Regions from separate parts of the Streptomyces sp. NBC_01707 genome, predicted to be linked through region 1. Evidence: riboswitches for the same ligand, from Rfam matches in the RefSeq annotation. Region 1 holds a riboswitch; each other region holds the start of a gene.
What was found. Region 1 has a riboswitch for thiamine pyrophosphate ahead of OG963_RS09120 (cytosine permease). Riboswitches for the same ligand answer to the same signal wherever they lie in the genome.

Region 1 (5,272 bases):
AGCAGGGGAGCTGACCGCCGAGGCCACGCCTTCCGCTCGCCCTGTGCCTGATTCGGTCCCGGTGGCCCAGGCCGGGCCGCAGCCCGCTTCCCTTGCGCTGCCCGACCCGACGACCGCCACGCTGGAGGCGTTTGCGGACACCATGGTCCCGGGCGAGAAGAGGTACGGCGGTGACATGGCGGTCGCCGGGGCGGCCCCCGGTCCCGGCGCCGTACAGGCGGGGGCCGTCGAGCTGCTCAACCTTCCCGATCTCGGCATCGGTGTGCTGCTGCCCGAGCTGGCGCTGCTGGTGAACACCCGCGCCCTCGCCTACGCGGCCACCCACGGCCGGGTCCTGCCGCCCACTCAACCTCCGTTCGTAGCGCTGCGGTTCACCGATCGCACCGCGCTCGCCGGAGAGCTGCTCACACCCGGCGCCCCGGACCGGCAGCTGTACGTGCTGCTCGCACTCTTCGCCGCCGCGGCCTTCGACACCGCGGCCCACCTGCACACCGCCGTAGCCATCCGGCAACGCCACCCGGGCCTGGTCTGGATCGGCTTCCCGGCGCCCGGCGCCGACGGACTGTGGCGCTTCCCCGACTACTCGTACGGCAGAAGGCTCGCCTCCGAACATCCGCTCACCACCGTCGGAGGGCACCCCGCATGAGCGTCACCGAACGCACCGACGTGCTGGTCATCGGCAGCGGCTTCGGGGGCGCCATCCCCGCCTACCATCTGGCCGCGGGCGGCGCCGAGGTGGTGATCCTGGAACGCGGACCGCACCTCACCGCCCCCGACTTCACCCATGACCTGCGTCTGGGCGGCTACACCCGGATCGTCGACCTCGTGCAGGGCGACGGCATCACCGTCGTCGCCGGCAACTGCGTCGGCGGGTCCAGCGTGGTCTACTTCGCCGCTTCGCTGCGGGCCCCTGGCTTCGTCTTCGACCGCCGCGGCAGTCTGGGCCACCGCCTGTGGCCTTCGACCCTGACGCGTGCGGCACTCGACCCGTGGTACGACCGGGTCGAGGAGGCCCTGCCCGTGGCCGAGCAGAGCTGGGACCAAGTGCCCTACCCCGGCGGCCTGTTCGCGGCAGCGTGCGATCGTGCGGGCCGCACCTGCAACCCTGTGCCCGTCGCCGTCGACCTGGCCCGCTGCACCAACTGCAACTGGATGCTGAACGGCTGCCACTTCGACGCCAAGCGCTCCATGCTGCTGAACTACCTCCCCGCCGCGACCGCGCACGGCGCCGAGATCCGCCCACTCCACGAGGTGCAGACGATCGCGCCTGCCACCACACCCGGTTACCGCTACCGCGTCTCGTACACGCGGCTCGACGCCGGCGACTACCGGCTGCCGGTCGGTGCAGGGGCGATCGAGGCCAAGACCGTGGTGCTGGCCGCGGGCGCTCTGGCCACCCCCGTGCTGCTGCAGCGCTCGGCTCCTCTGCTCGGCGGCGTCCCGCAGGCCGTCGGGCGCTACTTCTCGGGCAACGGCGACCGCGTGTCCATCGCCGACGTCGACGAAGGCAAGGTGCGCGACCTGCTCGGTCTCGAGCGCGCACCGGGCATCCCGTACCAGGGCTTCCCCATCGGGAAGCCCATTGGTTCCATGTCGTACGACCGGCTCGACCCGGCAACGGCGGAGTTCACCCGTTTCTCCCTTCAGCAGATCTACTTCCCCGGCATCACCGACCTGCTGGCCCAGGCCACTGACGCCCCGGCGACGAGCTGGTTCGGCGTCCGCAAGAAGGAGCTGCGGGCACGCTGGCCGTCGTGGCTCTCCGTGCTCGCCATGACCGAGGACGACAACGAGGGCGTCTTCGGCCCGCCGCCACCCACCGGTAGCTCGACGCGCGTGGCCACATCGCTCTGCCTGTCCACGCTCTCGTACCGGCCGACGGCGAACACCCTGCGCGGCTGGGCCGCCGCGGACGCCGAGGCCCGCGCGGTGCTGGAACGCGACGGTCTTGCGCGGGTGCGGCCCTGGAGCGAGAACGCCGCCGGGTCCGTGAGCGCACACCCTCTCGCCTCCTGCCGGATGGGTGACGACCCCGCCACCTCGGCGCTCGACGAACGCGGCGAACTACGAGGCCACCCGGGTCTGTTCGTCACCGACGGTTCGGCGGTACCGACCTCGCTCTGCGTGAACCCCTCACTGACGATCGCGGCGCTGGCCGAACGGGCGTGTCCCGGCATCGTGGAGAGCACCGCCGAGGAAGGCGTGCGCGCACGGTACGGGGCCCCGGTGCCCCGGTGAAAGGAATCCCTCGTGAACTCGCTCTACCCGCCGCGGATGACCGGTCGTCCAGGGCGGCTCGAAGTCTGGTACGCGACGTTGACCGATCCGCGTACCGGGACCGGCGTGTGGATCCACCACGAAGTGGTGGCACCCCAGCACGACGGCCCGGTCCGGGCACACGGCTGGATATCCGTCTTCCCGCCGGACGGACCGCCGGTCACCGAGCGGTTCGGGGGCCGGGACGCTCCGCCGCCCCAGGGCGAGGCGTACTTCGAGGTGCCGGGGGTGCGGGCAACGCCCAGCCTGCTGGAGGGCACCGCGGGCGCGATCACCTGGCGTCTGACGGTCACCGGGGGCGGAGAGCCCCTCTACACCTTTCCGCGCTGGTCCTGGCAGCGTGAACTGCTCCCCGCCGCCCAGATCGTGCCTGCCCCCGACGCCGTTTTCGAGGGGGAACTCGTCTTCGGGGAAAGACGGTTCACCCTCTCCGACGCCGTGGGAGGCGTCGCCCGGATCGCCGGTCACGGCAATGCCCAGCGATGGGCGTGGCTCCATGCGGGCCTCGGTGGCGGGGACGTACTGGAAGTGGTGGCCGCCGTCGCCCGCCGTCCCACGATGCGGTGGCTGCCACCGCTGCCCATGCTTCAGCTGCGGATCGGTGGCACCGACTGGCCGCGCGACCCGTTGCTGACCGCGCCACTGCTGCGCGCACGGATCGGGCTGCCGGACTGGTCGGTCGCAGGCGGCGGCGCGCGGCGCAGGGTACGGATCGATGTGACCCAGGACCCGGTCGACTGTGTCTCGCTCTCCTACACCGACCCCGACGGAGCGACCGCCACATGCACCAACACCGAACGTGCGACCGTCGACGTGGTCGTCGAACGCCGCACCGGGCTGCGCCGCTTCGAGGTGGAACACCGCTGGCATCTGGATCGCACCGGTCACGCGGAGGTGGGGACCCGGCCGTGAGAACGGTGCGCCGCCCTCGTGACGCGGACCGCGTATCCACGCCCCGGAGGAACCCACCGAGTCGTCTGCCACGCAGACCTCGGTACAGGTGTTCGCAGGGACCGGGTTAGTCTGACCGTCGTACCGGACACGGGGTGCCCTACCCGAGGGCTGAGATCACACCCGTCGAACCTGAACCAGTTCGCACTGGCGGAGGGATGTCTTTCATGCCTTTGACGCATGTTTCCGGCGGGCTGCCCGCCGACGGCCGGCAGACCGTCTTCGACGGACGGATGCCGGTGGCGGCCGGCGACCTCCGGGTCGAGACGCACGGCATCGAGCCGGTCCCCGAGAGCAATCGCTACGGCGGTCCCGGGCGCCTGTTCAGCGTGTGGTTCGCTCCCAATCTGACCATGACCGGTGTATTCACCGGCACCGTCGGCATCGCCCTCGGCCTGGACTTCGCCACCGCGCTCGCCGCCGTCGTGCTGGGCACGGTGCTCGGCGCGGTGCCCACCGCCTACCTGGGGACCTGGGGGAGCCAGACCGGTGCCGGACAGCTGCCGCTGGCCCGGCTCGCCTTCGGCCGGGCCGTGACGGTGCCCGGCATCCTGCAGTGGCTGTCCTCGGTCGCCTGGGACGCGCTGATCGGGCTGTTCGGCGGGGACGCGCTCGCGCGGCTCTGCGGCTGGCCGTTCTGGCTCGGCGTGCTGGCCATGATGTTGGCCCAGGGCGCCCTCGGCGTGCTGGGCTACGAGGCCATCCACCGGCTCCAGATCGTCATGACCTTCGTACTCGCCGGCGCGTTCGCCCTGATCGCCTGGCGGCTGCTCGACGGTGTCCATCCGGTCGGAGCCGGCACCGCCCACGGCGCCGACCGGGCCGGCGCGTTCGTCCTGACCAGCACCATCGCGCTGAGTCTGGCCCTGTCCTGGGCCCCGTACGCCAGCGACTTCAGCCGCTATCTGCCACGCACCACCTCGCGCCCGCGCATGTTCTGGTTCACGCTGCTCGGCCTGGTGGTGTCCTTCGTGGCCGTCCAGGCCCTCGGGTTGCTGGGCGCGTCCGTACTGACCGACCAGACCGCCGCAGGGGTGGACAAGCTGCTGGGCGGTGGGGTGCTGGGCGCGTTCGGACTGCTCGCCGTGGCGCTGGCCGCCCTCTGCAGCAACGCCATGAACGACTACAGCGGTTCCTTGGCCCTGCAGACCGTCGGCGTGCGCATTCCCCGCCCGGCGGCCGCCGCCCTCGCCGCCGCGCTCGGCTTCCCTCTGGTGCTGTGGATGCACGCTGCCGACACCACTGCCCGCTTCCAGAACGTGCTGCTGTTCGTCGGCTACTGGATCCCCGGATTCGTGGCGATCGTCATCGTCGACTGGATCGCACGGGCCCGGACACGGGACGGTGCGGCGATCGATCTCGCCGCCGAGACCGCTCGGCCGAACTCCGGGTGGCCCCCGTTGCTGGCGTTCGCCGTCGCCTTCGCCGCGGCGGTGCCGTTCATGGACACCAGTCTGTACGTGGGACCGGTGGCCGCCGCCCTGCACAGCGCCGACCTCTCGTACTACGTGGCGTTCCTCGTGGCTCTCACCGTCTACGCGCCGCTGCGGCTACGCCGTCGCCCGCAGGACTGACCTGCCGCCGGCCGACGGACCCCGAACGACATCCCCTCCCCCACGGAGCGAAATCCCATGCCCGTTACATCCACCGATCACACCGCTTTCGTCCCGCAGGCCCTCGCACGCGTGCGGGCGGACTCCCCTCTGGTCCAGTGCCTGACCAACTCGGTGGTCACGGGCTTCACCGCCAACGTCCTGCTGGCGCTCGGCGCCTCGCCGGCCATGGTCGACATTCCGGAGGAGGCCGGCCCGTTCGCCCGGGTCGCCTCCGGGGTCCTGATCAATCTCGGTACCCCGCACGCGGAGCAGCGCTCCGCCATGGTCGAGGCCGCGCGGGCGGCGGGTTCGGCCGGCACCCCGTGGGTCCTCGACCCGGTGGCGGTCGGCGCGCTGCCGGTGCGCACCGCTCTGGCGCGAGAACTCCTGCGGCTGCGACCGACTGTGATCCGGGGCAACGCGTCCGAGATCATCGCGCTCGCGGGCGC
Region 2 (5,272 bases), 3.3 Mb from region 1:
GTCCGCCATCACCCTGACCAGTGGTTTGTGTACACACTCGGTCTCCGGACCCCAGGTCTGCGGCAGGTCCGTGGGGGCGGCCCCCACGAACGGGCTGACTGCCCGTCACCACGCCTGGGGGTGACCTTTGACCACGGCATCGAGTACCGCTGTCCCGACGTTGATCGGTTCGGTTCAGCGGGCGTTGAGGCTGTTGGAGGCTGTGGGCGCCCATCGGGACGGGGCGCCTGCGAAGCAGCTCGCACGGGAAGCGGGGCTTCCCCTTCCCACCGCCTATCACCTGTTGCGCACCCTGACCCACGAAGGCTATCTGCGCCGGGAGAACGGCGTATTCCTCTTCGGCTCCGCCGCCGAGCGGCTGGTCGACGACGGTGCGCTGCAGAACCGTCGCAGCACCATGGCCCAGTCGCTGGCCCGCTGGCGCGACATCATCGGTGCACCGGTGTACTGCGCCGTCTACCGCGAGGGTGAGATCGAACTGATCGCGGTCGCCGATACCCCTGCAGCGCCGGCGGTCGAGGAGTGGGCCTCGTTCCGGGAGACCGGGCATGCCCATGCGATCGGCCAGTGTCTCTTGAGCCGGCTCGACGAGAAGGCCCGTGAGGACCATCTGGATCGTCACCCTGTGCACCCGCTGACCCGCTACTCGGTGCGGGACCGACCGGCGTTCCTTGAGCGTCTGAGGTCGTTGGAGCGAACAGAACCTGTTGTCGAACGACAGGAGTACGCCCTCGGAACGGTCTGCGCCGCCATCCCGATCGCCGTCGGCTACACGGCCGCCGCCATGGCCATTTCGGTACCCCTCGACGAAGAAGATAGGTTGCTCCCCGCAGTCGAACGACTACGCGGTGAAGTGGCGAGCCTCTTGCGTTCGTTCGTGTTCTCTATCAGTATCTGAAAAATCACTCCTTGTGATCTGCTATCGCGTGCACCACGATGGCGTCAATAGGGCCATGGGGGATCATTCCTGGCCAGATTCATCTACTGCGGGGTTGAACGATGCGCGAGTCGGTTCAAGCTGAGGTCATGATGAGTTTTCTCGTCTCCGAGGAGCTCTCATTCCGTATCCCGGTGGAGCTCCGGTACGAGGTATGCGATCCGTATGCGATCCGGATGACCTTCCATCTGCCCGGTGACGCCCCCGTCACCTGGGCTTTCGGTCGTGAGCTCCTGTTGGACGGCCTCAACAGCCCCAGCGGTGACGGTGATGTGCACATCAGTCCCACGGAGCCCGAGGGGCTGTCCGACGTACACATCCGGCTTCAGGTCGGCGCGGACCGCGCTCTCTTCAGGGCCGGCACAGCCCCACTCGTCGCGTTTCTCGACCGGACGGACAAGCTCGTACCCCTCGGCCAGGAGTGCACGCTGAGTGACTTCGAGGGAAACCTCGAGGAGGCGCTGGGCCGGATCCTGGCCAAGGAACAGAACGCCGGCTGAGAAGGTTTGCGCCGATGGTCGGCGCACCGGTCGAACACGGGTCTGCCGAACGGGTGATATGTGCTCCGCGCCCCGGACGGCCACTGCATCGAGCGTCAATGCCTCGTCCTGCGACGTCGGCCCTTTCCGTTCCGTGCGGGTGCCGAAGCTCCGGCTTCCGCGCCGAGCCCTGTGCGGTCCGCGGAGACGACCAGCGCCGCCAGCACCGTCGTCACCGGCACCGAGGCGACCAGTCCGATCGACCCGACCAGCGTTCGTACGATCTCCTCCGCCACGAGTTCGCTGTTGGCCACCGTGCCCACACTGCTCTGCGCGATCGAGAACAGCAGCAGCAGGGGAAGCGCGGCGCCGGCGTAGGCGAGCACCAGCGTGTTGACCACTGAGGCGATGTGGTCGCGACCGATCCTGATACCTGCCCGGTACAGCTTGCGTGCGCCCATCGTCGGGTCCGCCTGGTGCAGCTCCCAGACCGCCGATGTCTGGGTGACCGTCACATCGTCCAGCACGCCGAGCGAGCCGATGATGACACCGGCCAGCAGCAGGCCGCTCATGTCGATGTGGGGGTACAGGCCGTGGATGAGGCCGGTGCTGTCGTCGGTGTTGCCGGTCAGGCTTGCCCAGCCGATGAAGAGCGACCCGAGCAGCCCGATCAGCAGCAGCGAGATCAGCGTGCCGATGACCGCGACCGAGGTGCGGGCGGTCGGCCCATGGCACATGTAGAGCGCGATCAGCATGATCGCGCTGGCCCCGACGACCGCGACCAGCAGCGGATTCGAACCCTGCAGGATCGCGGGGAGGACGAACAGGGTCAGCACGGCGAACGACACGGCGAGCGCGATCAGCGCCATCACCCCGCGCAGCCTGCCCACCACGACCACTGCGAGAGCGAAGATTCCGGCCAGCACAGCCATCGGGAACTTCCGGTCCACATCCGTCACGGAGTACTGAAGGTCATGGGGCGCGTCGGGGGCGTACGCGACGATCACGCCCTGTCCCTCGTGCAACTGCCGTGGCGCGTCGGGCTGGACGATCTCGACGAAGGTCCTTCCCTTGTCGTGGCCGGTCGTCACCTGGATCGTGGCCTTTTCGCACAGCCCCGGCTGCCGGCCGGGAGTGGCGTTCCCCGACGGCGTGGTGGTGCTGCCGGTGGCCGGGGCCTGCGCGGCGTTCACGTCCTTGCAGTCGACCTTTTCCACGTTCGCCACCGTGGCCTGCTGGGTCTGCCGGTCGAAGCCGACGCCGGTGCGCTCGTGTGCGGGCGCGCCGCCCGGCCAGAGCACCACCAGACCGACCACCACGGCGGTGGTGAACGGGATCAGAACGGCCGCGATGACCTTGCGCAGGTGTTTCGAGACCGGTGCGGCAGGCCCGTGGCTGTGCGAGTGACCATGCTGGTGGTCCTGCGATCCGGAGTCATTTCGAGGGGACGTCACCGGGGGATCATCGCAAGAAGCGAAGGGGCCCACTGTTCAGTACGCCTCGAAGGGCGCTAGCTTGATGTCACCTTTGTACACGCGGGAGCTCGGAGCACCGGGCTGAGAGGGCGCTGATATCCGTACATCCGTACGGGACAGGCTGCGCCGACCGCTGAACCTGTTACCGGGTAATGCCGGCGTAGGGAGTAGGTCTCATGACCACATCGGACACACGCACGCCTGCCTCGAACCAGAGCGACGAGGCCGGGCAGTCCATCGGCTGGCACAAGGGATACGTCCAGGGCTCGCGCCCGGACATCCGGGTGCCGGTCCGGCAGGTGCACCTCACCAACGGCAACGCCGTGACGCTGTACGACACGTCGGGGCCGTACACCGATCCCACCACCGACACGGACGTCCGCCGCGGCCTCGCACCGCTGCGGGAGAACTGGATCGTCGCCCGCGGCGACACCGAGGAGTACGTGGGCCGCCCGGTCCGCCCCGAGGACGACGGGCTCAAGCACACCTCGCCGCGCGGTGGACTGCGCAACCTCGACGCGGTCTTCCCCGGTCGCCCACGGCAACCACGCCGCAGCCGTGACGGGCAGCCGGTGACCCAGCTCGCGTACGCCCGCCGGGGCGAGATCACCCCGGAGATGGAGTACGTGGCGATCCGGGAGAACGTCGAACCCGAGGTCGTACGCGAGGAGATCGCCGCGGGCCGCGCGGTGCTGCCGGCCAACGTCAACCACCCGGAGATCGAGCCGATGATCATCGGTAAGCGGTTCCTGGTGAAGGTCAACGCCAACATCGGCAACTCGGCGGTCACCTCCTCCATCGAGGAGGAGGTCGAGAAGATGACGTGGGCGACGCGGTGGGGCGCCGACACGGTCATGGATCTCTCCACCGGCCGCAACATCCACACCACCCGTGAGTGGGTTCTGCGTAACTCCCCGGTGCCCATCGGCACCGTTCCGCTCTACCAGGCCCTCGAGAAGGTCGATGGCAGGGCGGAGGAACTGACCTGGGAGATCTACAAGGACACCGTCATCGAGCAGGCCGAACAGGGCGTCGACTACATGACGGTCCATGCCGGCGTGCGCCTCCCGTACGTCCCGCTCACCGCGCGCCGCAAGACCGGCATCGTCTCCCGCGGCGGCTCGATCATGGCGGCCTGGTGCCTGGCGCACCACAAGGAGTCGTTCCTGTACGAGAACTTCGAGGAGCTCTGCGAGATCCTCGCGACGTACGACGTGACGTACTCGCTGGGCGACGGGCTGCGCCCCGGCTCGATCGCCGATGCCAACGACGAGGCGCAGTTCGCCGAACTGCGCACCCTCGGTGAACTCAACACGATCGCGAAGCGGTTCGGCGTCCAGACGATGATCGAGGGCCCGGGCCATGTCCCGATGCACAAGATCAAGGAGAACATCGACCTCCAGCAGGAGATCTGCGAGGAGGCGCCGTTCTACACGCTCGGCCCGCTGACCACCGATGTGGCCCCGGCGTACGACCACATCACCTCGGGCATCGGCGCCGCGATGATCGCCTGGTGGGGGACGGCGATGCTCTGCTACGTCACGCCCAAGGAGCATCTGGGCCTGCCCAACCGGGACGACGTGAAGACAGGGGTGATCACCTACAAGATCGCGGCCCATGCGGCGGACCTCGCCAAGGGACACCCGGGTGCGCAGGACTGGGACGACGCCCTGTCGGACGCGCGCTTCGAGTTCCGGTGGGAGGACCAGTTCAACCTGGCTCTCGACCCGGACATGGCACGGGAGTTCCACGACGAGACGCTGCCGGCCGAGCCGGCGAAAACGGCGCACTTCTGCTCGATGTGCGGCCCCAAGTTCTGCTCGATGAAGATCAGTCGAAGCATCACAGAGCAGTTCGGCGGTGACACCGGCTCGACGGCTGAAGAGATCGAGGCAGGGATGCTGGAGAAGTCGAAGGAGTTCGCGGCGGCAGGCAACCGTGTGTACCTGCCGCTCGCGGAGACGGGCGGCACGTCGGCCGGCTGACCCGGCCGCCTCAGCGGAGGGGGGCCCGCCAGGCCACCAGCCCCGGCCGGCCCGCCTCCGCGAAACCCACCGCGAACGGCTTGTCGCCGTCGTCCGTCACCAGGTGGATGCTGCACTCCGTCACGCTGTCGCCCGGCGGGATCGTCCGCGCGACCCAGTCGGAAGGACAGCCGGGGATTTTCGTGTCGACGACGAAGGGGGTCTTTCCCTGTATCTGCCGACCGCCCTCGGTGAGCAGGCGGACGCGGTTGGCCTGATCGGCGTAGAGGTCTTTCGGGCCGGGGTTGGTGTAGGTGACCGACACGTAGTACGGGATGCCGCGCCGCTCGTTCCCGTTGAGGCCGAGGTCCAGGCCCGCGAGGTCGGTCGCGCTGCCCCGGCGTACGGACACCAGCG
Region 3 (5,272 bases), 1.4 Mb from region 1:
ACGATCTCGTGGTCCGCGACCTTCAGATCCACCGCGTCGAGCGCCGCCCGCTTCCCGAAGAGGACGGTGGCGGCTTCCAGTGTCAGCATGTCCAGAACACCCCGAGCATCTTCAGAACTCCCCGGACCGGTCCGGGCGGATACGTTCGAGCAGCAGCAGCGACACCGCGCACACCAGCATCAAAACGGTGCTGAGGGCCATCGCCTGGCCGTAGTTGAGCTCCCCGGACCGCCCGAGAAGCCGGGCCACGGCGACGGGCAGCGTCGGGTTGTCGGGCCGCGCGATGAACACCGTCGCCCCGAACTCGCCGAGCGACACGGCGAACGCGAAGCCCGCCGCGACCAGCAGCGCCCGCCGAACCAGCGGCAGGTCGACCTCGCGCCAGGCCCGCAGCGGTGACGCACCGAGCACCGTCGCCGCCTCGCGCAGCCGCCCGTCCACCGACCGTAGAACAGGCAGCATCGTGCGTACGACGAACGGCACCCCGACCAGTGCCTGGGCCAGCGGCACCAGGATCCAGCTGGTCCGCAGATCCAGTGGGGGCTTGTCCAGCGTGATCAGGAAGCCGAAGCCGACGGTGACCGCGGAGACCCCGAGCGGCAGCATCAGCAGCGCGTCGAAGCCGCGCACGAGCCGCCCGGCCCGCCTCGTCAGCGCCGCCGCCGCGAGGCCGCCGACGACCAGCGCGATCGCGGTCGCGACCAAGGCGTACTGCAGCGAGTTCCAGATCGCTTCGAGCGGCGCGACCAGGAATGTGCCGCCGCTCGCGTCCACGGACCGCAGGGCGCGGTAGTAGTCGAGGCCATGACCGCCGGGCACGTCCAGCGAGCGCTCCACCAGCACACCGAGCGGTAGCAGGATCAGCACCAGCACGGTCAGCAGGACCCCGCCGAGCAGCGCCCGCTGTCCGGCACCGCGCGGCCTGCGGGCGGTCTGCGCCGGATCGACCAGCCTCAGCGCCGCCTCCCTGCGCCGCACGGTCCAGGCGTGTACGGCCAGGACCGTGCCGACTGCGGCGAACTGCACCATCGTCAGCACGGCGGCCGTGGGGAGGTCGAGCAGCTGGGCGGTCTGCCGGTAGATCTCCACCTCCAGCGTGGAGTACGCCGGACCGCCGAGGATCTGCACGACCCCGAAGGAGGTGAACGTGAAGAGGAAGACCATCAGCGCCGCGGCGGCCACCGCAGGCGCGAGGGCCGGCAGCGTCACCCGCCGCCACGCCGCGAACCGCCCGGCGCCCAGCACCCGGGCGGCCTCCTCCTGCCGTGGGTCGAGCTGCGACCACAGCCCACCGACGGTCCGTACGACCACGGCGTAGTTGAAGAAGACATGGGCGAGCAGGATCGCCCACACGGTGGTGTCGAGCCGTACGCCCGCCAGTTCGTCGAGGAAGCCGCCGCGCCCCAGCAGCGCCAGGAAGGCCGTCCCGACGACGACGGTCGGCAGGACGAACGGCACGGTGACGACTGCCCGCAGCAGCTGTTTGCCGGGAAAATCGAAGCGGGCGAAGACATAGGCGCCGGGCAGCGCGATCAGCAGGGTCAGCGCGGTCGAGGCGAGTGCCTGCCAGGTGGTGAACCACAGGACGTCGAGGATGTCCGGCCGGCTCAGCACCTCGCCGATCCGGCCGAACTGCCAGACACCGTCGGCCTTCAGCCCACGGCCGACGATCGCGACGACGGGGTAGGCGAAGAACACCGCGAAGAACGCGACGGGCACGGCCATCAGTCCGAGCCGCACCGCGCCCCCGCGCCACGCCCTCGGGCGCGCTGCGCTCGCGCGCCCCGCCCGGGCGCGCGGACCCTCCTCGCGCACGCCCGGACCGGGTGCGGGCGCCTTCGCTACTTCACTACGAGCGAGGACCACGACTGGACCCACTGCTCACGGTTCTTGGCGATGGTGTCGGGGGCCACGGTGGTCGGCTTGTCGACCGTCGCGCCGAACTCGGTGAAGATCTCCGGCAGCTTCGCGTCCTTGGTGACCGGACTCACGAACATGTTGAGCGGCATGTCCTCCTGGAACTTCTTGCTGATGAGGAAGTCCAGCAGAGCCTTGCCCCCCGCCTCGTTCCTCGCGCCGTTCAGCAGCCCCGCGAACTCGATCTGGCGGAAGCAGGTGCCGGTCGCGACCCCCGTCGGGGCCTCGGTCGGCTGCGGCTTCGCGTACAGCACCTCGGCCGGCGGGCTGGAGGCGTACGACACGACGAGCGGCCGGTCGGCCTTGGCCTTCTTGCCGCCCGCGGAGCCGGAGAACTCCTCGTTGTACGCCTGCTCCCAGCCGTCCACGACCTTGACGCCGTTGCTCTTCAGCTTCTTCCAGTAGTCCTGGTAGCCGCTCTCGCCGTAGGTCGCGACGGTGCCCAGCAGGAAGCCGAGCCCGGGCGACGAGGTCGCGGCGTTCTCCGTGACGAGGAGGTTCCTGTACGCGGGCTTCGCCAGGTCGTCGAAGGTCGTCGGCGGCGCGAGCTTCCTGTCGGCGAAGTACTTCTTGTCGTAGTTGATGCAGATGTCGCCGGTGTCGATCGGCGTGACCCGGTGCTTGGTCGCGTCCAGCTGGGTGTCGGCCGCGACCCGGTCGCTGCCCTTCGCTTCGTACGGCGTGAACAGACCGTTGTCGAGGGCGCGGGAGAGCAGCGTGTTGTCGACGCCGAAGAACACGTCACCGCGCGGGGAGCCCTTGGTCAGGATCTCCTGGTTGAGTGCGGCACCGGCGTCACCGCTCTTGAGCACCTTGACGGTGTAGCCGGTCTCCTCGGTGAACGCCTTCAGTACGTCCTTGGAGGCGTTGAAGGAGTCGTGGCTGACCAGGGTCACGGTCTTGGACCCGGAGCCCTTCGTGCCGCCCGACCCGGAGGCCGAGCCGTCGGAACTGCCGCAGCCGGCGAGTGCCGTGACGCCGAGTGCGGCCGCGACGGCCGTCGCCGCAAGCTGCTTGGTGCGGCGCGTGGTGCTGGTGGTGCTCATCGTTGATTCCTCCTGGGTTTGACCAGGAAGAGACGCGGCCCTGCCCGCCGGGAGGCGGGCAGGGCGCAACAGCATGAGTTGATGACCGAACTTCCTACCCGGAATGACCCGGGCGAGGTTCAGAGGGTCTGCGGCCAACCTGTCGTCGGTGCCGCACTCTCAGCGCTGTGGCGCTCCCCTGTCGGAATATGAAATTGATTTCGGCCCAGATTACACGGGCCGCTTTCAGCGCTCGGATGCCGCCAGCTGCCCGCACGCTCCGTCGATCTCCTGGCCGCGGGTGTCCCGCACCGTCACGGGCACCCCGTGGGCGGCGATCGCCTCGACGAAGGCCTTCTCGTCCTCGGGCCGCGAGGCCGTCCACTTCGAGCCGGGCGTCGGGTTCAACGGAATCAGGTTGACATGCACGCGCTTGCCCTTGAGGAGCCGGCCGAGCAGGTCACCACGCCAGGCCTGGTCGTTGATGTCGCGGATCAGCGCGTACTCGATGGAGATCCGGCGGCCGGACTTCTCCGCGTACTCCCATGCCGCATCGAGCACCTCGCGCACCTTCCAGCGCGTGTTCACCGGCACGAGCGTGTCCCGCAGCTCGTCGTCCGGCGCATGCAGCGAAACTGCGAGCCGGCACTTGAAGCCCTCGTCGGCGAAGCGCAGCATGGCCGGCACCAGGCCCACGGTGGAGACGGTGATCCCGCGCTGCGACAGGCCGAGGCCGTCCGGTTCGGGGTCGGTCAGCCGGCGGATCGCGCCGACCACCCGCTTGTAGTTGGCCAGGGGCTCGCCCATGCCCATGAAGACGATGTTGGAGAGCCGCGCAGGCCCGCCCGGCACCTCTCCGTCGCGCAGCGCCCGCATACCGTCCACGATCTGGTGGACGATCTCCGCGGTCGACAGATTGCGGTCCAGACCGGCCTGCCCCGTCGCGCAGAACGGGCAGTTCATCCCGCACCCGGCCTGCGACGAGATGCACATCGTCACCCGTTCCGGGTACCGCATGAGGACGGACTCGACCAGCGTCCCGTCATGCAGCTTCCACAGCGTCTTACGGGTGGTGTCGTCGTCACAGCTGATGTGCCGGACCACGGACATCAGGTCGGGGAACATCGCCTCGGCGAGCTTGTCCCGCGAACCGGCCGGGATGTTGGTCCACTCCGCCGGGTCGTGCGCGTACCGCGCGAAGTAGTGCTGCGACAGCTGCTGCGCGCGGAAGGGCTTCTCGCCGATCGCGGCGACGGCTTCCTTGCGCTCGGCGGGCGTGAGGTCGGCGAGGTGCCGCGGCGGCTTCTTGGCTCCGCGGGGCGCGACGAAAGTGAGTTCTCCGGGCTTAGGCATGGTTCCTCCAGTGTTGCAGACACGCCGTGGTGGCAGAGGCCTTTGCCAGGTCAGGACGGGTGAGGTGCATAGACGACCGGTCGTCGTTGGTCGTCATTAGTCGACGTCGGCGACCCTTTGACGGCCCACAGACGGCCCAGAGACGTCCCAGCGATTCCGAGGGACAGTGACCGATTACACGAGAGAGAGGGTGCGCGCACGGCGTCCCGCCGGGACCTAGAATCGAATATGTGTCCGAAAACCTCTCTCGTCTGGATCGCCTGCGCATCGTGCGCGAGTGGCAGGCGTACCAGCTCGGCCGAACCGATCGGACCATCGCCGAACTGGAAGAACGCGAGGCCGCAGCCGCCCGGGCAGCACGCACCCTGCCGCCGCCGGCACCCGACTGGAAGCTCTCCCTGCAGCGCGCCGGCGGCACGTCCCATGCCGACGCCGTCCACACGGGAGACTGCGGCATGGGCGGCAAGAGAACGAAGTCGATGACCCGGGAGCAGGCCCTGCGTGCGCTCACGGAAGACGGCATCACGGCCTGCCCCTACTGCCGGCCGGACAGAGAGCTTGGAGTGCTGTGAACCGCGGACCGTTGGAGCAACAGCCCGGTCTCCGGCTCCTGAAGCGCTGGTATAGAGCCACCCATCCGCGGGATGCGGCGTCGCTCCGCAATATGCCGGAGAGCTGCGTGGTTGTGGGTGTCATTGGCCGTTGGCGGTCATCGTCGGCCCCCGTCGGACGGCCCACAGACGGCCCGGAGGAAGGCCAAGCGTGCCAAGAAGGCTTTGACGGATATGCCGCAGGAGACGTCATCCGGTCGTCGGGCGGCCCACCAGAAGATCGCTCATTTCGATCATCGAGCGCCAGGCCGCCCTGCGTCGCTGCTCGCTCTGGGTACTGTCCAGGACGCTCTTCACCTCCTCGGCAACGCGGAACCGGTACAGCGCAAGCTCCGCAGTGCGCTGGGTGGGCTGGAGACTGTCCCA
Region 4 (5,272 bases), 5.2 Mb from region 1:
TGGAAGTTGTGCGGGTTGCGGATGCCGAGGCCGGAGCCGATCGGGGAGCCGAGCGGCATGATCGCCGCACATCCCACGTCCTCCAGCCTCCGGGCCAGCACCGGGTCGTCATTCGTGTACGGGAGGACGGTGAAACCGTCGTCCACCAGCGTCTCCGCGGCGTCCAGCAGCTCGATCGGGTCGGGCAGCAGGGTCCGCTCGTCGGCCACCACCTCCAGCTTGATCCAGTCGGTGCCCAGCGCCTCGCGGGCCAGCCGCGCGGTCAGTACGGCCTCGCCTGCGGTGAAGCAGCCCGCCGTGTTCGGCAGGACGCGGATCGACAGCCGTTCCAGCACGGAGAGCACCGAACCCTGCACGGTCGGGTCGAGGCGGCGCATCGCGACGGTGGTCAGCTCGGTGCCGGACGCGGACAGCGAGCGTTCCAGCACGTCGAGGCTGGGCGCCCCGCCCGTGCCCATGATCAGCCGGGAGCCGAACGTCGTGTCGCCGAGGACGAAGAGATCGTCGGACATGGTCAGCCTCCCTGGACCGCGGTGAGGACCTCGATCCGGTCGCCGTCGGCGAGCGCCGCGGTGGACCACCGGCTGCGCGGGACGACGCTCTCGTTGACGGCGGCCGCGACGCCGGAGGACGCCGCGGTGAGGGTGGCGACAAGGGCTTCCAGGGTGGTGCCGGCGGCGATCGAGCGGGGATCACCGTTCACGGACACGGAGAGCGCGACGGAGTCGGTCATGCGGGCTGCTCCTGACGTGCGGAGGGGGTCGCGGGGGGTGCGGCGGGCGGCGGTACGGCGGCGGGCGCGAACCGCCCGGGGGCGAAGGGGCGGGCCACGGTGGGCAGTTCGCCGGTGGTCAGCAGCTCGGCCATGGCGTCACCGGTGACGGGGGTGAGCAGTACCCCGTTGCGGTGGTGGCCGGTGGCGAGGTGCAGGCCGGGCAGGGCGGTGGGGCCCAGCAGCGGGGCGTTGTCGGGGGAGGCCGGGCGCAGGCCGGCCCGGGTCTCGGTGAGCGGCAGTTCGGTGATGCCGGGCACCAGCTCATGGGCGTCGCGCAGCAGCTCGTACACCCCGCCCGCCGTGACCGTGGTGTCCCAGCCCATCTCCTCGCTGGTGGCGCCGACGACCAGCTCGCCGTTCTCGCGCGGGACGAGATAGACATGGCTGCCGCGGACCACGGCCCGTACGGTCCGGGTGAGGAACGGCGCGTACGCGGCGGGCACGGTCAGTCGCAACACCTGCCCCTTCACCGGCCGGACGGGCGGCACGACCTCGGCCGGCAGCCCCGCGAGCCGCCCGCTGAGGCTGCCCGCGGCGAGCACGATCTGGTCGGCTGCGAGTTCCGTGCCGGCTGCCAGTACGGCTCCGGCGGCCCGGTCCCGTACCACCACCAGGCGTTCCGCCCGGTCGCGGTGGAAGACCACCCCGGCCCGTTCACAGGCCGTCAGCAGGGCGGCGGCCAGCCGGCGGGGGTCGACCTGGTGGTCGCCGTCGACCCGCAGACCGCCGCGCACACCCGGCGCCAGCATCGGCTCCAGGCGGCGGCACTCGCGGCCGGTGAGCCACTCCGACTGGAGCCCCGAACGGTGCTGGAGCGCGTGCAGTTCCCGTAGATGGGCGCGGTCGTCGGAGTCCAGGGCGACCGCGAGGGTGCCGCAGGCCCGGAAGGCGATGTCCTGGCCGCTCGCCGCCTCCAGCTCGGCCGCGAAGGCCGGGTACCGCGCGGCGGAGGCGACATTGAGACCGAGCAGCATCTGCTCGCCGTAGTGGAGTTCGGTGACGGCGGCGAGCATTCCGGCCGCGACCCGGGCGGCACCGCCGCCCGGCTCGGGGTCGACGACCGCGGTGCGCAGTCCGCGCTGCGCCGCCCGCCACGCGGTCACCAGACCGATGATCCCGCCCCCGATGACGAGGACGTCGGATCCGGATACGTCGGATCCGTCTGCTGATGTGCTCCCGGAGGATCGCATGGGCGTCCAGCCCCTCCCTTCGCCGGCATGACCCGGATCAGGTTCGTACGGTCGGAGGCCGCCAGCCTCCCTCTCAGCCCGGTGCGTCCGGGCTCCCGCGAGTGTCTTACGTTGGCCACCCTAAACCCCGTCACCCGGCCCCAGTAAGGGAGCAGCCACCGTGGCCCGTTCGCTCGACGGACTTGTCCTCTCGCCGGTCGCCGACCAGGCGCCGGGTCAGGTCGGCACCCGGACCCGCTTCACGTACCACGAGCGGCAGGGTGTGATCTGGGCCGATTACGCGGGCGGGGACGTGGTCCGGGGCCATCTCGTCGGTACCCGAACCGGCGATCGACTCGACTTCCGCTACATCCAGTTGAAGCAGGACGGAACGACCTCCTCCGGACATTGCGCCTCCACCGTCGTCGACCTCACGGACGGCCGGGTGCGACTGGAGGAGCGCTGGGAATGGGAGTCGCAGGAGGGCAGCGGGACGAGCGTGGTCGAGGAACTCACAACCTGACGGTTGGTCAGATGCTTAAGGTGGACAGGTGAGCGAGCAGCAGACAGAGCAGTCGGGCCGGCGGACAGAGCGCCGCGTCGTCATCGTCGGTGCGGGCATGGCAGGCGTGCAGACCGCGGTGGCCCTGCGGGAACAGGGCTTCACCGGCCCGGTCGCCCTGATCGGTGCCGAACCCCACCAGCCGTACGACCGGCCCCCGCTGTCCAAGGCGGTGCTGCTCGGCACCGCCGAAGGCTCCGCCTTCGACATCGACTTCGAAGAGCTGGACATCGAGCTGCAGTTGGGCCGTGACGTGACCGGCGTACGGGCCGACGCGCACGAACTGGACACCCTGGCAGGCCCCGTCCCGTACGACGTCCTGGTCATCGCCTCCGGCGCCGAACCGGTGGTGCTGCCCGGCTCCGAGGGGGTGCCCGGCGTCCATCTGCTGCGCACCCTCGACGACGCCGCACGGTTGCGACCGGTCCTCGACGAGCAGCACACCGTCGTGGTCGTCGGCGCAGGCTGGATCGGCGCCGAATTCGCCACCGCAGCCCGCGCCGCGGGCTGCGAGGTCACCGTCGTCGAGGCCGCCGACCGGCCGCTCGCGGGCGTCCTGCCCGCCGAGGTCGCCGCCCCGATGGCCCGCTGGTACGCGCAGAGCGGTGCCGAACTCCTCACCGGCGCCCCGGTGGCCCGGATCGAGCCCGGCAGCGTGGTCCTCGCGGACGGCCGCACGATTGCCGCCGGAGCGGTGGTCGTCGGCATCGGCGCCCGGCCCGCCACCGGCTGGCTGGCCGGCTCCGGCATCGCCCTCGGTCCGGACGGATCGGTGACCGCCGACGCCGCGCTGCGCACCTCGCTGCCCGATGTGTACGCGGTCGGGGACTGCGCGTCCTTCCCCTCCGCGCGGTACGGCACGCGGCTCCTCGTCCACCACTGGGACAACGCCCTCCAGGGGCCGCGGACCGCCGCCGCCAACATCATCGGTGCCGGTGCGGACGGGGCGTCGCAGCTCCTGGAATACGACCCCGTGCCGTACTTCTGGTCCGAGCAGTTCGACCGGTTCGTCCAGTACGCGGGCCATCACGGGGGTGCGGACACCCTGCTCTGGCGCGGTGACCCGGCCGATCCCGCCTGGTCCGTGTGCTGGCTGCGGGACGGCGCACTGGTCGCCGTGCTGGCCGTCGGCCGGCCGCGCGACCTGGCCCAGGGGCGCAAACTCATCGAGGCGGGGGCACGGCTGGATCCGGTGCGGGCGGCCGACCCCGCCGTACCGCTGAAGTCGGCCAGGGCCGACGCCCCGTAGCGGCACGCCCGGAGGGGCTCCGGAGCCCTTGCGGGCACTGGGTCGCCCCCCGTCCGGTCGGGTCCGGGTACCGACTGTCGGTCCGGGATGGCACGCTTGTCCCCGTGACCGAGATTGACGCAAAGATTGATGCTCTCGTCCCCGCCTGGCTCCACCTTCCCGACATCGCCGAAATGCTCGATGTCGAGGTGACGCGCGTGCGGCAGCTGGTCAAGGAGGGCCAGCTCATCGCCGTACGACGTGGTGAGAACCGGACGCTCCAGGTGCCTGCTGCCTTCATCGACGGCAACAAGGTGGTCAAGGGCCTCTCCGGCACCCTGACCCTCCTGAGGGACGACGGCTACACCGACGAAGAGATGCTGGAGTGGCTCTTCACCCCCGACCCGACCCTGCCGGGTACCCCCGCGCAGGCGCTGAGCGAGAATCGCGGCACGGAGGTGAAGCGCCGCGCCCAGGCGCTCGCCGTCTGACCGGGACGACCGCACGCGGGGGTACGGGCACGGTCCGTTCCGAACGGCCCGGGCCCGTACCCTCGCATCACGCCGCACCGCTCTACCGGCCCGACCGTGTCGCACCGCTGAATTCCGTACAGCTGTATCAAGGGGGAACCTCGCCATGCCCACGCCTCGCGAGCTGCTGTCCGACGCCCGGCTCTATCTGTGCACGGATGCCCGCAGGCGCCAGGGCGACCTGCCCGCCTTCCTCGACGCCGTGCTCTCCTCCGGAGTGGACATCGTCCAACTGCGCGACAAGGGCATGGAGGCGGCCGAGGAGCTCGAACACCTGGCGGTCCTCGCGGACGCCTGCCGGCGCCACGGCAAGCTCCTCGCCGTGAACGACCGGGCCGACGTCGCCCACGCCATCGGGTCCGACGTGCTCCACCTCGGCCAGGGAGATCTGCCGGTCCCCGCCGCCCGCGCCATCATCGGCGAGGACGTGGTGATCGGCCGCTCCACGCACGCGGAGCCCGAGGTCGACGCCGCCGTCGCCGAGCCCGGCGTGGACTACTTCTGCACCGGACCCTGCTGGCCCACCCCGACCAAGCCCGGCCGGCACGCCCCCGGCCTCGACCTCGTGCGGTACGCCGCCTCGCTCGCCCAGCCGCGCCCCTGGTTCGCCATCGGCGGGATCGACGCGGGCAACCTCGACGAGGTGCTGGACGCCGGAGCGCGCAGGGTCGTCGTCGTACGGGCGATCACCGAGGCCGACGACCCGGCGGCGGCCACCGCGGAGCTGGCGAAGCGGATCAGGGCGCGCGCCGAAGGCTGACAGGCGCGTCACGGAAATCACAGATCATCCGGAGAACGCGGAGGACTGTCCGAAGGGTGGACAAACCACCAGTCAATTCGGGCAATTGCCGCTGGCCCGGTTGGGGGACCGTCGCGCCCTGGTTAACCTGCAGTATGGCCCTTGGCACTCCCTCTACCAGGACGGATCACGCACGCACCGTGCGTGAGCTGCTGGCGACCGGTAAGACTTCGTATTCGTTCGAGTTCTGGGCGCCCAAGACCGAGAAG

Region 2: it holds a riboswitch for thiamine pyrophosphate, as region 1 does, so the genes downstream of both, thiC (phosphomethylpyrimidine synthase ThiC) here and OG963_RS09120 (cytosine permease) in region 1, are expected to answer to the same signal.
Region 3: it holds a riboswitch for thiamine pyrophosphate, as region 1 does, so the genes downstream of both, OG963_RS15220 (thiamine ABC transporter substrate binding subunit) here and OG963_RS09120 (cytosine permease) in region 1, are expected to answer to the same signal.
Region 4: it holds a riboswitch for thiamine pyrophosphate, as region 1 does, so the genes downstream of both, thiO (glycine oxidase ThiO) here and OG963_RS09120 (cytosine permease) in region 1, are expected to answer to the same signal.

What each region holds. Positions count from the first base shown of each region.
Region 1 covers NZ_CP109190.1:1,987,386-1,992,657, forward strand. The annotation lists gene OG963_RS09105 (DUF5987 family protein) at 143-646, shown strand; gene OG963_RS09110 (GMC family oxidoreductase N-terminal domain-containing protein) at 643-2,238, shown strand; gene OG963_RS09115 (hypothetical protein) at 2,251-3,189, shown strand; TPP riboswitch at 3,310-3,404, shown strand; gene OG963_RS09120 (cytosine permease) at 3,396-4,802, shown strand; gene thiM (hydroxyethylthiazole kinase) at 4,860-5,272, shown strand, end outside.
Region 2 covers NZ_CP109190.1:5,240,842-5,246,113, forward strand. The annotation lists gene OG963_RS23565 (IclR family transcriptional regulator) at 128-898, shown strand; gene OG963_RS23570 (SsgA family sporulation/cell division regulator) at 1,000-1,437, shown strand; gene OG963_RS23575 (YibE/F family protein) at 1,533-2,870, opposite strand; TPP riboswitch at 2,942-3,075, shown strand; gene thiC (phosphomethylpyrimidine synthase ThiC) at 3,068-4,876, shown strand; gene OG963_RS23585 (hypothetical protein) at 4,887-5,272, opposite strand, start outside.
Region 3 covers NZ_CP109190.1:3,398,835-3,404,106, forward strand. The annotation lists gene OG963_RS15210 (ABC transporter ATP-binding protein) at 1-89, opposite strand, end outside; gene OG963_RS15215 (ABC transporter permease) at 112-1,725, opposite strand; gene OG963_RS15220 (thiamine ABC transporter substrate binding subunit) at 1,842-2,963, opposite strand; TPP riboswitch at 3,037-3,153, opposite strand; gene rlmN (23S rRNA (adenine(2503)-C(2))-methyltransferase RlmN) at 3,189-4,295, opposite strand; gene OG963_RS15230 (DUF6233 domain-containing protein) at 4,526-4,867, shown strand; gene OG963_RS15235 (hypothetical protein) at 5,096-5,272, opposite strand, start outside.
Region 4 covers NZ_CP109190.1:7,150,513-7,155,784, forward strand. The annotation lists gene OG963_RS32035 (thiazole synthase) at 1-512, opposite strand, end outside; gene thiS (sulfur carrier protein ThiS) at 515-733, opposite strand; gene thiO (glycine oxidase ThiO) at 730-1,965, opposite strand; TPP riboswitch at 1,963-2,074, opposite strand; gene OG963_RS32050 (hypothetical protein) at 2,126-2,467, shown strand; gene OG963_RS32055 (NAD(P)/FAD-dependent oxidoreductase) at 2,565-3,755, shown strand; gene OG963_RS32060 (Rv2175c family DNA-binding protein) at 3,860-4,225, shown strand; gene thiE (thiamine phosphate synthase) at 4,371-5,024, shown strand; gene metF (methylenetetrahydrofolate reductase [NAD(P)H]) at 5,159-5,272, shown strand, end outside.